DNA from 2 places in the Caballeronia sp. DA-9 genome. Region 1 is predicted to be linked to the other one. Evidence: predicted binding sites of a transcription regulator. Region 1 holds the regulator's gene; the other holds the start of a gene.
The links. The regulator FliA, encoded in region 1, starts transcription of late flagellar genes. The targets are predictions, from matches to a motif close to CTAAAGTTTNNNNNNNNNNNGCCGNTA.
Positions count from the first base shown of each region.

Region 2: ACRWA7_RS28385 (DUF4088 family protein) is a predicted target of FliA. The motif match lies at 2,707-2,733, and genes of this name have one in related genera.

Region 1 is NZ_CP195133.1:3,588,971-3,596,457, forward strand. It holds gene ACRWA7_RS32815 (lytic transglycosylase domain-containing protein) at 1-2,287, shown strand, start outside; gene ACRWA7_RS32820 (hypothetical protein) at 2,302-2,841, shown strand; gene ACRWA7_RS32825 (hypothetical protein) at 2,858-3,259, shown strand; gene ACRWA7_RS32830 (RNA polymerase sigma factor FliA) at 3,795-4,526, opposite strand; gene ACRWA7_RS32835 (flagellar biosynthesis protein FlhG) at 4,558-5,493, opposite strand; gene flhF (flagellar biosynthesis protein FlhF) at 5,486-7,216, opposite strand.
Region 2 is NZ_CP195133.1:2,637,001-2,644,487, reverse strand. It holds gene ACRWA7_RS28390 (ATP-dependent helicase) at 1-1,824, shown strand, start outside; gene ACRWA7_RS28385 (DUF4088 family protein) at 1,847-2,611, opposite strand; gene ACRWA7_RS28380 (CreA family protein) at 2,770-3,243, opposite strand; gene ACRWA7_RS28375 (aldose epimerase family protein) at 3,496-4,554, opposite strand; gene ACRWA7_RS28370 (FadR/GntR family transcriptional regulator) at 4,551-5,339, opposite strand; gene ACRWA7_RS28365 ((Fe-S)-binding protein) at 6,169-6,912, shown strand; gene ACRWA7_RS28360 (lactate utilization protein B) at 6,909-7,487, shown strand, end outside.

The DNA.
Region 1 (7,487 bases):
TCTTCAAGACAAGGTGGAGAAGGTCGGCAAGGCTTCCGGTAAAAGTATGAAAGACTTCGCGGCTGGCGCGGTCCCGGAATTCGGAAAAATGGCTGGTGCAGTGGACACGGTGAAGGCGGGTATCGGCGCGATATCCGGTGCCAGTCTCGCGGCGACAGCCGGGATCGGCGCAATGGCCGCTGCTGTGGGAGTTTTGGTGGTCGCACTGAAGATCGCACGTTCCCAGATGGATGACCTCAACCGCAAGTTCGAGATGTCTACTCGACTCGGGGTAGGTCAAGTGACCATCGAGAACATGCAGCGAAATCTCGTTAAAGCACGTGGCTCCCGCGTTAGCAGCGAGGAGGCGTTGACCGGCATGAACAAGCTGTCCGATCTGGTCAACTCAGCGGCTTCGAACCCGAATAAGATGAGTCGCGAGAACGTCTTGCTTAGTCAGGCTGGCGTCTCGGCCACGGACGTTACAGGGCGCGCGGCTGATCTGGCTTCGGTAATGAACCAGTTGTCCGAGTCGTTTGCGAGAATGCCCAAGGAGAAGGCCGAGGGCATCGCTATCGCGATGGGTCTTACGGCGCAGTATGCCGACTCGTTGCGTGAGCTTAATGGGCAAACGTCTGCTCAGTTACACATGACGGATGACGAAATTATTGCGGCCGGCAAAGCAGCAGAAGCCGCGAAGAATCTTCAGTCGTCTGAAAATAAGCTGGGTGAAGATTGGCGCGAACTTAAGAATGTAATTGGAGTGGAGCTTATTCCGGTCCTCGATTCTGCTGTTCAAAAAGTCACCGAATGGGCCAAAGCGCTGAAGGACATTCCGCATCCTGAGAAAGGCGCGAACGAAGTGATGGGGAAGGCCCTTGCCGGTTCGGAGAACAGTCTAGGCGGTCTGCTTATGGGTTTCATTCAAGGCAGGGTTCCTTGGTCAGCAATATCGAACGCCTTGAACAAGGATTTAAATAAACCGGACGAGCAACCGGCACAATCTCCATCGGAAAAGCACGATGCAGCGAAGAAGGTAATCGAAGATCAAAACGCATCCGCGAAGACAACGCAAGAATCGACCATCGCCTTCAACCAAAGCGTCAACCTGTTCGCACAGGCGGCTGCATCGTTCGCGAGCGTGGTGGACGACCGGCAAGCATGGGCAGCGTGGGCCGGTGAAGTAGGCCGCGCCAGTGGACTAGCGCCGATGAGAGGTTCGAAGGATTCGGGCGACTACACGGACCCGCGCACCGGAGCCGGATCGGGCGCTATCGGAATCGACTTTTCCACCCAGGCGCGGCAAATGGGCATGTCACCGATGGCCGCTGCTGCTGATAAGGGCCAGTACGATTCACTTATCGAGGCAGCAGCGAAAAAATATGGAGTGGACCCGACACTTGCTAAAAAGATCATTTCGCAGGAAAGCAAGTTCAATCCGCACGCCACGAGTTCGGAAGGCGCGCAAGGGTTAATGCAGGTCATGCCCTCCAACTTTAAGGCGCTCGGAATCACTGACGGGTATGACGCCACTCAAAACATCTTCGGGGGAATGAGGATACTGGCGGAAAGCCTAAAGCGTGCGAAGGGTGACGTTAATCTCGCACTGCGCTATTACAACGGCGGATTAGATCAGTCCAAGTGGGGACCGGTAAATGCCGCTTATCCGGGGAATGTCTTGTCGCAAAATGTTCGTCCTATCGGTTCGGGTTCGAGCGCCGCGAATGGCTACGGTTATGGAGGCGACATGACCAACGCGCCCGCAGCACTTAAAACGTCCATGGACCCGAATGCCCAACCGGTCGTGACTTTCGGAGCAGGGCGCAAGGTCAACTACACAGGCGGCGAATCGATGGACACGATGCGTCGCAAGGCGGTAGCGGATATGGTGGCTGGCGCACTTGGAATTCCCGTTGGACAACTCATGCTCGGTGACGTTACGAAGGGTGACGTTCGTTTCGCAGAGAGCAACGTGGGCGCGAGTTTGCTCAATAAGCACGCCCAGTTAGAACAGCAACTTAGCGTTCCAGGCATTCTCCCAATGCAGCGCGCCAGCATGATAAAGGACCTTCAAACGGTCGCATCGCAAATCCAGATGATGCAGCAGTATGGAAATGGCCTTGTTGAATCTGCGCAAAATGGTGGCCGCGCATTAACAATCGGGGAAATGCCGGTAACGGTCAACGTGCAAGGCTCTGGCTTATCCACCGCGCAAATTGCGCGCGAAGCGGCTGGAATCTTCGAAGACAGCCTTCGGACCCATTTGCACGAACTCGCCAACGACTCAGCAGACGGTATCAGATACTAAAGGACATAACCACAATGTCTCGTCAATCCAAAGAGTTTTATGAAACTTTCCGAAAGTATCGAACCACGCAATTCTCCGCTGCCGATGCATTTCGGCTATTCGTGGACCGCGAACCGGACGCGGCTGACCCGGAGCCTTGGGAAGTGTTATCCAAGACGCAAGCCTTAAGTGAGGACGGATGGATTCAACTCGATAACCGGGGATCTATTGCGGCGCACGTAACAGACCCGACACACGGTGCACACCCCTTTAAGGTTTTACGGGCCGTGATGGGTATTGTTGTTGATTACAACATTTCCAAAATGCGTGATTGGAAGCCGCACACAGTTCCGGATCGATTCGCGGCTGGGGGAAAGAGCCTTCCCATTCGCGGCGTCAATCCGATTATCTCCACCTTAATCGATAGCGGAAAGGCCACGCTGCGAGAGTTGCAAGAATATTACGCCCTGGACGATGCGGTGCAAATGTACGATGTGCATTTCACCAGTTTATTAAATCGCGCGTTTGCGGACGAAGCCGCTATGAAGAAAGCAAAGTCTCAACAGTCCCAATAAATCGAGATTACCTAATATGCTCAAATTCACGAATACATATGGAGTTGAACGCAGTGCGAACATGCGGCTACTCGGTGCGATGGAAGGCTGCGAGTTTCGCCGCGAGTTTTCGACATTTCTCGCGTCTGGCGATCCGGTAAGCCGCAGGAAATTTGTCGATAAAGTGTTCGCCAATATATCCATTGTGATGGGGAACGGTAGTGAATTTGCGCTGCGCACGAATGCCCTGATTGTTAACCATGTTGGCGAAGGTTCGGATGCGGTGCCGCTGCTGCGCGATTTGTTTGATGCATTTATGCGCGAGAACGAATTCGAGCCGCAGGCGTGCGCCTCGCGGGTAGGCTTTTGGTCCGAAGTCGGAAGCCGCGCGGCAGAGACGTTTTTAGTGGAGGGGATCGGCGCACTGCTAGACGCCTGAAAACGCCTGTCCGGTACACATTGCTCGGCGAGGCTAACGGGATAGCGGTCCAGCCGCGCGTCTCGTATGGCTCTCGTTGTGTCCGAACGAGCGCATAACGGTCCACCGCACGAGGGCGACCTTTCTTGCACGAGCAAACCGAAACGAGTACTGCCGTATGGCCGGAAAAGGTAGAATTATCTGCCGGAGCAATTCCGCTTCGGGCAACTTTCCGAAGGTTGCGAGGGACTTTTGAGGGACGCAGCGCGGCAAATTTGGTGCAAAAGCCAATTTCTAAGTATTTGATATTTAAGGCTTTTGGATCATTTTACCTCCCTCCGAAGGCAGGGGTTGCTGGTTCGATCCCAGCCGGGCGCACCAAGAACAGCTTAAAGCTCAGACGCACAGAAGGTCGAGAGCGCAACGGCGCTGCTTTCAATGTCGCGCTTGCTGACGGCATCGTTAATCCCGATGTACTGGACCGGAACCAACGCCAAGCGAAGTCGAAGCGCAAAAGCCGGCGCCCCGAAACTTCGCCAACCGCAAACCCAATCCCTCAAGCCTCAACCCCCGACCAGGCCTGTTCCCGCAACTTGGCCCGCAACCTCGCAACCGCCTGGCTATGCAATTGGCACACGCGCGATTCGCTGACTTCCATCACGGCGCCGATCTCGCGCAGGTTCAACCCCTTTTCGTAATAAAGGCTCATCAGCAGCTTTTCGCGTTCCGGCAATTTATCGATGGCTTCCACCAGCGCCGAGCGCAAGCTGCCATCCAGCAACGCAGACAGCGGATCGGCTTTATCGACACAATAACGGTCGAGAAACGGTTCGTCGTCCGATGACCGGTCGAAGTCTTCGTAATAGATCAGTTGGCTGCCGTGCAGATCCTGCAGCATGGTCTGGTATTCGCCGAGCGGCATGTTGAGATGCTCGGCGACTTCCTGCTCGCTCGCCGAACGGCCAAGGTTCTGCTCGACCTTGTGCACCGCCGACTCCACTTCGCGCGACGTCTTGCGCATGCTGCGCGGCAGCCAGTCGTTCGCCCGCAATTCGTCGAGCATCGCGCCGCGAATCCGCTGGCTGGCGTAGGTCTCGAACTGCGCGCCCTGATCTTCCTTATAGCGGCTCGCGGCGTCTAGCAAACCGATCATGCCGGCCTGAATCAGATCGTCGAGATCCACGCTGGCCGGCATTTTTGCGACCAGTTGCAGACCCAGACGGCGCACGAGCGGCGCGTAGCGGGTCAGGACCTCGGCTTGTGACAGTTTTCCCTGGGCGTTATACATCGCGTTCACCTTTGTTCCTTCTTTTGCTTCGTCACACCGACGCCGGGCTGCGCATCGCAAGCTCCGCCAACGGCGATTCGGTGCGGCGCAAACCAGCCCCGGGGTTGATCGAACGCTCGATGTTGCGCGGCGTTTCCATGGAAGCGGCTTGCGCCGGCCATTCGAAGTGCGAACTTTCTGGCATCGGCCAATACTGCAAATCGGCCGCGATATGACGATAGTCGCGAGCGGCGGCGGTGGTCGGGAAAGCTTCCACGGCGCAGCGCGACAGTTCATGCGCCTTCGCCACGCGCGCGTCTTCAGCCACGCAGCCGGCGGGCATCAACTTCACGGCGAGATAGCGGCTTGCGACGCCGGCGAGGTTGTCGAAGGCGATTTGCGCATCGGCGGCGTTCTTCACGTGATTCACCACGATCCGGAAGCGCGAAATGGCGTGCGCGTAATGCAGGCGCTTGATGCAGGCATACGCCTCGGTGATCGCGGCCGGCGCGACGCGGGTCACGATCACGAAGTCGTGCGCCTGCGCAGCAAGCGTGGACAGCGCGCCGCTGCGATCCGGCTGTGTATCGATGAGAACGATATCAGCGGGACCATCGAGCAAGACGCGGCAATGGGCGGCGTCGTGGCTGATGCGTTCGTCGCGAGGCGCGGCGATCATCGAGAAGCCGAACGGCGTGCGCGTCACCGCGTCCTGCAGGAAGCGCTTGCCGGACAACACCGCGCCCAGCGCGCCCGTGGACGGCACCTTCGCGAGGCGGCTCGCCGACAACGCGTTCTGCCGTTCATCGATAACCAGCACGTCCTTGCCCTGCGCCGCAAGCGCGGCCGCGAGATTGACGACCGTTGACGTATTGCCGGTTCCGCCCATTCCGCCCGCCGGTGCGCCGCACACCGTGACCACTCGCGAGCGGTTGCGCGTCAGGAGACGCCGCAAGCCTTCAGCCTGATCGGACGCGAACTTATCCAAAGTGAACCTCATGCAGTTCGGTGGAAGCGCGCGCCGAAAGCGCGGACAGGAGCGGCGGCACGTCGTCGTCTTGCGGCACGAATGGCGAGCCGTCGCGGGGAATGCAGAACGCGCTTTTAATCAGAAATCGCTTGGTCGCGACGTACAGGTTTTCCGGAACCTTCTGTCCCGTCGATACGTAATGCACGGGCAGTTTGTATCGGATCACGGTGTCGATAACGCCGCCCAGGTTCGTGGCTTCGTCGAGCTTGGTCAGGATGCAGCCCGCGAGCGGCGGCTGGTCCGGCGTGCTTTGGTAGGCCTGCACGACTTCGTTGAGCGTGTCGCCGTGGCTGGTGGCGTTGAGCAGCAGCAGGCGCTGCACCGGGTGCCCGGCGCCACAAAGCATGGAGATGTGATCGGACACCGTGCGGTCGCGCTGGCTCATGCCAATGGTATCGATCAGCACGATGTGCTTGTTGCGCAGTTCGGAAAGCGCGAGTTGCAGGTCGGCCGCGTCCTTCACCGCATGCACCGATACCCCCAGAATCTTGCCGAAAATGCGCAGTTGCTCGTGCGCGCCGATCCGGTAGCTGTCGGTCGTCAGCAGCGCGACCTTGCTTGCGCCGAAGCGCATCACGCAGCGCGCGGCGAGCTTGGCGGTAGTCGTCGTCTTGCCGACGCCTGTCGGGCCCATCAGCGCGAAGACGCCGCCGCGGCTCATCATCGACTCTTCGCTGTCCATTACGGGCAGATTGTTCTCGAGGACTTGCTGAACCCATTGCATCGAGCTTTCCGCGTGTTCGATCTCCGGCATGTTGTCGATCAGCATGCGCACGAGCTGCGCCGAGAATCCGGCGGCGAACAGGCGCTTGGTCAGCGCTGCGTGGTTCGGACTGCGGCGCTGGCGGTCGCCCCACAGCAAGCCGGCGAAGTGCTCTTCCATCATGCCGCGCATGGACGACAGTTCGTGCATGACGGTGTCGTTGACGACCTGCTCCATGCGCACGCGAATGGCTTCCGTAACGGCCGCCGCCGCCGATGCCGGCAGTCCTGCGAACGCCCCTTCCTGCGTCATGCTGGCGGCTGGCGACTGGACCGGCGACGCGGCGGCCTGTGCCTGCGCGAGCTTCTGCTCGGCGCGGCGAGCGGCGAGTTGAGCCGCTTCGCGCGTCCATTCGGGCGCGTCCGGCGCGTCGGTCTGCTGCGGCGTGACGGTAACGGGGCTGCCAAGTCCCTTTGCAATCGCCGCCGATGCACTCAGCGAACGCTGCGGCATGCCTTCGGTGACTGACTGCGCCACGCGGCGCGCGTGTTCGATCAACCAGGGATTCGATTCGGCCATCGTGCGGGAGGATTCTTCCGGCGTTGCGCGCGGGCGGCGCGATAACGGCAACGGATCGGCCTGAGCTTCAGGTTCGAGGTCTTCGAGCGGTTCGGGATTTGCGCCGAACACGGATGAAAAGACGTCTCCGCTGGCGTACGGGTTGTGATTGGGAGTGTTTTGGGAAGCCGCGGGCGCCGCGCTCGGGCCGGCCGGCGACGCCTTGAGTTTCAGTTCGCGTTGCTGCGCCGCGGCTTTCGGGGAGATCTTTGCCAGGTCGCCATCGGCCACGGCCACGATCTCGATGCTGCCGTCTTCCGTCACCCGATTCGACAGGACCACCGCATCAGGACCCAATGCCTCGCGCACGAGCCGGAACGCATCCCGACTTGAAGCACCGATGAATTTGCGGATGTTCATTTGACCCCCGTTGAGCTTGCGCCCACGCTGTTTTATTGCGGTTGAACGGTCGCGGTTGACTTGTCTTACGCTCAAGCGACGCGCCGTTATCCAGTGAGTGAATTATTGCTTGGGCGGCCAATGCGCCATTGGCTGATAAGAGCCGGGAAAGCGGGGTAATTCGAGGGTTCGGCGCGGGGCTCGCCGATGCGGAAACCAAGCCCTCAAACATCAGATGATTGAGGCCGCCCCGCAGTGCCCAAATACGGATTTCGGCGTTCGATCTCGATTA
Region 2 (7,487 bases), 950 kb from region 1:
CATGCGCTTGGAAATCGCAGCGGGTTGGCACAGGGGCTCACTTGGTCGGGCACGTTTCACAGCGTGGGCGCGCGTTTGTTGCGCGACTACGCGGATCTGGTCGGACTGTCGCCGTCATTCACCATCAACGACCGTGAGGATTCCGCCGATCTGATGAACCTCGTGCGGCACGAACTGGGTTTATCGGCGAAGGAAAAGCGCTTTCCGGCCAAGTCCACGTGCTTTGCCATCTACTCGCGCGTGGTCAATACGGGTGCGCCGCTCCCGACCGTGCTCGACCAGGCGTTTCCGTGGTGTCGCGAATGGGAGGACGACCTGCGGCGTCTTTTCGCCGCTTATGTCCACGCGAAGCAGCAGCAAAGCGTGCTCGACTACGACGACCTGCTGCTCTACTGGTCGCATCTGGCGGCGGAGCCATCGGTGGCGGCGGATTTGTCGAGCCGTTTCGACCATGTTCTCGTCGACGAATACCAGGACACCAACAAGCTCCAGGCGTCCATCCTGCTTTCAATGAAACCCGACGGCCGCGGCCTGACCGTCGTCGGCGACGACGCGCAGTCCATCTACTCGTTTCGCGGCGCGACGGTGCGCAACATCCTCGATTTTCCGAATCACTTCGATCCGCCCGCCAAATGCGTGACGCTCGAGCGTAACTACCGCTCCACGCAGCCGATCCTGGCGGCATCGAATGCGGTGATCGGGCTCGCCACCGAGCGATACACAAAAAACCTCTGGACGGACAAGGCGTCGGCGCAACGGCCGCGCCTTGTTTCCGTCGCCGACGAAGCCGATCAGGCGCGCTATGTGGTCGAGCAGGTGCTCGAAGCGCGGGAAGGCGGCATGACGCTCAAGCAGCAAGCCGTGCTGTTCCGTGCCGCCCATCACAGCGCGGCGCTCGAAATCGAGCTCACGCGGCGCAACATTCCGTTCGTGAAGTTCGGCGGGTTGAAGTTCCTCGATTCCGTCCATGTAAAAGATATGTTGGCCGTATTGCGCTGGGCCGAGAACCCGCGGGACCGTGTTGCGGGATTTCGCGTGGTGCAGTTGCTGCCGGGTATCGGACCGGCCATCGCTGGACGCGTACTGGATCAGGTGGCGGAGCGCGGCGATACGTCAGCCGCGTTGGCGGCATTCGCGCCGCCACCACGCGCGAGTGAGGACTGGCCGGTCTTCGCCGGGTTGATGGCAAAGGTCTGCGCGCGGGAAAGCGGCTGGCCGGCCGAATTCGAGATGATCCGGCGCTGGTATGAACCGCATCTGGAGCGCAATCACGAAGACGCGGCAATCCGTCATGGCGACGTGCTGCAGATGGAAAGCATTGCATCGACGTATCCCACGCGCGAGCGTTTCCTCACGGAACTCACACTCGATCCGCCCGATGCCACGAGCGACGAATCGGGTGTGCCGCTTATCGATGAAGACTATCTGATTCTCTCCACCATCCATTCCGCGAAGGGTCAGGAATGGAAGAACGTGTTTGTGCTCAACGGCGTGGACGGCTGCATTCCGTCGGACATGGGCACGGGCAGCGACGAGGAAATCGATGAAGAACGGCGGCTGTTATACGTCGCCATGACGCGGGCAAAAGAGGATCTGCACATTGTCACGCCGCAGCGGTTCTACGTGCACAACCAGACCGCCATGGGCGACCGTCACGTGTGGGCGGCGCGTACGCGTTTCATTCCCGCGCATCTGATGCCGCAATTCGAAGCGCGCGCGTGGCCGCACGTGCCGGAGCCTGCTGCGCCGACCGCCGCGGGATTGGCGGCAGCGGCGAAGGCGAAGCTGGACATTGCCGCGCGGCTGAAGAAGATGTGGGAATAGAAGGAAGCCGGCACCGCGCGGCTCAGTGCTCTGCCCGCGATGGCTTCGGCGCCTTGCGTTCCGGCGTGAAGATGGCGCGAAGCCAATTGCCAAAGCGTGTAAAGCCGTCATACGGCTCTTCAACGAAGATTTCCGGCTTGAGCGATCGCAATTGCTCCAGTACTTGCTGCGCTTCCTGCTTGGATATCGAACCATGAAACATCCCAAGCCTCAACAAACAGCGCAATTCTCCAAGCTTTTCGCGCGCCGTCGAACCCACGCTGTGCTCGGTTGCAATCCTCGTTTCATACACGCGCTGACGCAATGAATCGGCAAGACGCCACGCGGGCGTCTGCATCTTCTGCTCGAGATCCTGGATATCCGTTGCCGCCGACTTGATCTGCCCGGCAAGCGAATCGATTTGCGCCGGATCGCCTTTTGCCTCCGTCACGATCAAGGTCGCCCACGTGCGCGCGGCCTTCAGCAGATCGTCGGCCGACCAGTCCGAGCGCACCGCGAAGCCGAAACCGTGTTCCGCGGCCTGACGCATCATCATGTCCACTACGTCCGGAAACTCCTTGTCGAGCGCACGCTTGGCCCATGCGTACTGGCCGTTCTGCAACATCCGCTGGACTGCTTGCTCGGTGAGCGGCGTGGGGTTGTCGAGCAGTTTTGCGCGCAAGAAATCCTCGAACGACGGCGTGACGAATTGCGGATCGAACTTGAGCGACAGGCGGATGAACGTATCGAAATCGCGGCGCAGCGCGGCGAGCGTTTCGTCTTTGAATGAAAGGGTGATCTGACCCATGGTGTGTCCCGGTTCGCGCGTCCCGCGCATCGACTGTTGAACGGGCGCGGAAAGACAGTTGGCATCGCCATTAGAGCGATGGCCATTCGTCTTTATATCGGCGGCGGGGCGGGAAACTTTAGGGTGCTGGAGGAAACCGTCCAGTCGCCGCAATCACGCTACTTGACCGGGATGGTCGTGCCGGCCGGCATGGGCACGGCGGTCACGCTGTTCTTCGCGCTGCCGGTGGCAATCCGGTCGCTATACGTCAGATAGACCAGCGTATTGCGCTTGGCATCGACGACACGCACCACATGCAAAGTCTTGAAGATAAACGACATGCGCTCCGAGAACACATCGGCTTTCTGCTTGAGCGGCGCGTCGATCTTGATCGGGCCGACCTGACGGCAGGCGATTGACGCTTCAGATGGATCTTCGGCAATGCCCAGCGTCCCCTTGACGCCGCCCGTTCGCGCCCGCGAGACATAGCAGGTGACGCCGGCAACGCCCGGGTCGTCGTACGCCTCGACCGTGACGCGGTCCGAACCTGTGAACCGGAAGTTCGTGTTCACGCTGGCGATTTCCTCGGCATGCAAACCGGACATGACGAAGAGCGCCGCGAGCGACGCAAGTAGGGGGAGAGCGCGTTTCATCGGAATCCTTCGGGGTGGAAAAACAAAAAAGGCGTCGTATTGTAACGACGCCCTCGCTCCATCCGTTTGAAATGCGTGCTCAGTGGAAGATCAGATACAGGATCACCAGCACGATCACCGGAACACCGAGCAGCCAACCAAGTAGATAAGGCATGTCTTCCTCCGTTAGATATCTGATTTGATGGATTCAGTATCCGTGAGAGGCCGCTGCGCTGATAGCCGCGCCTGTCCTATATGGTTGTAGGCGGGCTCCTATCGGATGCTCGTGGTGTATTGCGTGACCTGTCTGTAGCGCTCGTTCGGACGCAGGATGACGTCTTCAGCGCTTTCCATGTTGATCTGGTTGGGAAATCCGCCGGCTTCCAGGCACAACGCGCCATGCTTCCTGTAGATCACGCCTTGCTTGCCCGGTTCGCCTTCCAGATGATTGCTCGTGTAAAAGACGAGTCCGCGTTCAGTTGTCGATACAGTCAGTTCGCGCCCGCTTGCCGGATGGTAGACGCTTGCTGCGCGCTGCAATTCGGGCAACTCGGTCACCGCGCCGATTGAACGCAGCACATAACAATGATCGATACCGCCATTTGCCAGCCTCACCTGCTCGTTATCCTGCATATCGATTCGCGCTCCAACAGCAGCCGGCTTGCGGAAATCGAACGGGGTATCGGCGAGCTCTTCGAGTGTGGTCGGAATCGTGTTTTCATCGATGGCGAAAAACTGGTCCGCTGCGATTTCGATTTCGTGATCCGCAATGCTCGACGGTACGCCCGACAAGTTGAAATACGCGTGATTCGTGAGGTTGAGCGGCGTGGGCGCGTCGGTGAAGGCGTCGTAGGCGATCGTCAACTCGCCCGCCGCGCTGAACGTGTACGTGACCTGGACCGTGAGCGCACCGGGAAAACCGTTATCGCCATCGGGCGATTCCAGCCTGAACACGAGCGATTCGTCCGTGCGCTTCGCTTGCCAGAGCTTGTAGCTAAAGCCCGTCGATCCGCCGTGCAGCGAGTTCGGCGGCTGGTTTGCTTCGAGCGGGTACTCGTGCCCATCAATTGAAAAGCGCGCGCCCGCAATGCGGTTCGCCCAGCGTCCAACGGTTGCGCCCATGTGGGCCGGACCTTGGGTGTAGGCGGCGGGTGTGTCGTGGCCGAGAAGGATATCGGCGAGACGGCCGTCACGATCCGGCGCGAACCACGAGACGAGCGCCGCGCCCAGATTCGTGACCGAGACCCGCAAGCCGTTGTCGTGGCTGAGTGTGTGGAGTTCGACGGACGTGCCGTCCGGAAGGTCGCCCCAATGGGCGCTCGATATGTTCATTGCGTGGTCTCCGGGTTATGGTTTTTTGCGGATTGGCGAGGCGCTTCGGGCTTGAGCGGCCTGTCACGATACAGCGTGCGCACATAGTCCAGATGCGCGCCCGCAGCGTCGCGGGCGCGTTGCGAATCGCGGGCGATGATGGCGTCGAAAATGGCCTGATGTTGCGCGAGCAGATCCGCTTCGACCTGATCGTCGTAATCGACCAGCCGATGCGAGGTGAGCATGGATTCACGCACCAGTTCGTGCAGCCCGTGCATGACGTGGGCGAGCGCGAGGTTGTGGGTGGCGTCGGCGATTGCCAGATGGAACGCGGCGTCGTGCTCGGCAATGCGCGTGCGCTTTGGCTCGATGGCCGCCGTTTTCAGCGCCTGGAATGCTGCGGCGATGCGCGCAAGATCGGTATCGGTGGCGCGTTCGGCCGCGTAGGCTGTGGCGAGCGATTCAAGTCCGTGGCGCAGTTCGAGCACGTCGGCGCTGGCTCGTGGGTGTTGGCTCAGCAGCGCGGCGAGCGGCGCGGACACGAGGGGCGCGGTGACGTCCGAGACTTCGAAACCGCCGCGGGCAACGGCGCGGATGAAACCATCCGATTCCAGCCGGATCAACGCCTCGCGCAACGACGGCCGCGAGACGTTGAGTTGTTCCGCAAGGTCGCGTTCGGCGGGCAGGCGCTGACCCGGAAGCAGCGCGCCGCTTGTGATCAGGGCGCGGACCTGGTCGGCCACTACATCGGCGATTCGCACGCGGGTGTAGGACTGGACAGGTTGGAAAGGGAGGGGCGTTCGCACTTGGAGTTTCGTTTGGGCAGTTGTTCGGGGCGGTCGGGGTTGATGCAGGGTTGCTGCTATTTGCGCCTGAGCGCGGTCTGCTTTAGCTGATTTTTTTAGCACTGTTAGCCACTGTCCGTGGCGGGACTTCATTTCTTTTTCCAACGGCGAAAAAGAAACGAAGCAAAGAAAACGTCTTCCAACCGCTAATTCTTAAAGAGACCAAGCGTGCAGTGACATCTGCTTGGGACTTCAAAAGAACTGTCGCCGCCATAACCACCGTCAGCTGAAACCCTTCCCCTCCGTATCCTTACATCCACACGCTTCGCCACCCGTGTTCTCGGGCAAGTCCATAAAATTCTGGAACTTGCACGGCTAACCTTTTCGTTTGTGCGTGAACGGGCACAAACCAGGGTTCCGTATTAACGGCTACCCACACTGGTGGCGAAGCGTGTGGGTATTCGTTGACGGAGGGGGAGGGTTTCAACTGCCCGGCGGTATGCGCCGAGCGTGCTTTTGGGGTACCAAGCAGTTCAAAACTGCACGCTCGGGCTCCTTAAGAATTAGCGGTTGAAAGGCGTTTTCTTTGCTTCGTTTCTTTTTCGCCGTTGGAAAAAGAAATGAAGTCCCGCCACGGATAGTGGCCAACAGTGCTAAAAATAACAACAAACACTGAACGCGCGAACACCTGAAAAGCAGCAACCCACCGTCAACCTGGACCCCCCCAGGACCCCTAGTTTGACATGAAACACCACAAACTTTAAAGTCTTGGTCAGACCAAGCTGACCAGCAAACAAAAATACCAAAGCGCCAGCAACCCAAAATCCCCAAGCGCCAGCGTAAAAACAACATGAAAGTTGCCCTATTCGTCCCCTGTTTCATCGACGCGTTCTACCCCGAAGTTGGCGTAGCGACGCTCGAACTGCTCGAACGTCTGGGCGTGGAAGTCGACTATCCTGAAGAACAGACGTGCTGCGGCCAGCCGATGGCAAACAGCGGCGCCCGGAAAGAAGCCGCCGGCGCCGAACGCGTGTTCGCCCGCAATTTCGCGGACTACGACTACGTGGTCGGACCATCGGCGAGTTGCATTCATCATGTGCGCGAACATCTGACGGCAATCGAACAAACGGCTTCGGTGCGCAAGGTCCGAACCAGCGCCTACGAGCTCGTCGAGTTCCTCCACGATGTCCTCAAGGTCCGCGAATTCCCGTGGGCCGAATTTCCGCATCGGGTCGGATTGCACAATAGCTGCAGCGCAATCCGGCATTTGAAGGAAGTGTCGGCATCTGAGATTGGCGGCGTGCCGTTCTCAAAGCCGCGGGCGCTGCTCGAAGGCGTGAAGGGCATCGAATTCGTCACACCGGCCCGGCCCGACGAATGCTGCGGTTTCGGCGGCACGTTCTCGGTCACGGAAGAAGCGGTATCGGTGAGAATGGGGCAGGACAAAGTCCGCGATCACGTGGGCGCGGGCGCGCAGTACATCGTGTCCGGCGACATGTCGTGCCTGATGCACCAGCAAGGTTGCGCCGAACGAATGAAAGCCGATGCGCGGTTTATCCACATCGCCCAGGTCCTGAACGGAGCACGCGCATGAGCGACGTCGTGAAGGGAAAGAGCAAGCGGCTCGATCACGCGAAGGCGGCGGGCGCGTTCATAGCGAAGACGGATCACCTCGCTTTCCACGATAAACGTCTCTGGGACCTGCGCAGCAAACGCGATGCGCAAGCGCATGGCATGCCGGAGTGGGAGACGCTGCGAGAACTTGCATCGGGGATCAAGGAGCACACGCTTTCTCATCTTTCGGATTACCTCGAACAGTTCATCAGCCAGGCCGAGTCGCACGGCGTGACCGTGCATTACGCGGCCACCGCCGAAGAACACAACGAGATCGTCTACAAGCTGATGTCCGAGCGCGGCATGACCACGCTCGTCAAAAGCAAATCCATGCTTACCGACGAATGCAAGATGCGCGAATACATTGAGCCGCGCGGCATCACGGTGATGGAAACGGATCTCGGCGAACGCATCCAGCAACTCGACAATCAGGACCCGAGCCACATGGTCGTGCCGGCCGTGCACAAGTTGCGCGCCGATGTCGCCGAACTGTTTGGCCGCACGATCGGCACGGATCCGCAGAACAGCGACATCCACTATCTTGCGGAAAGCCAG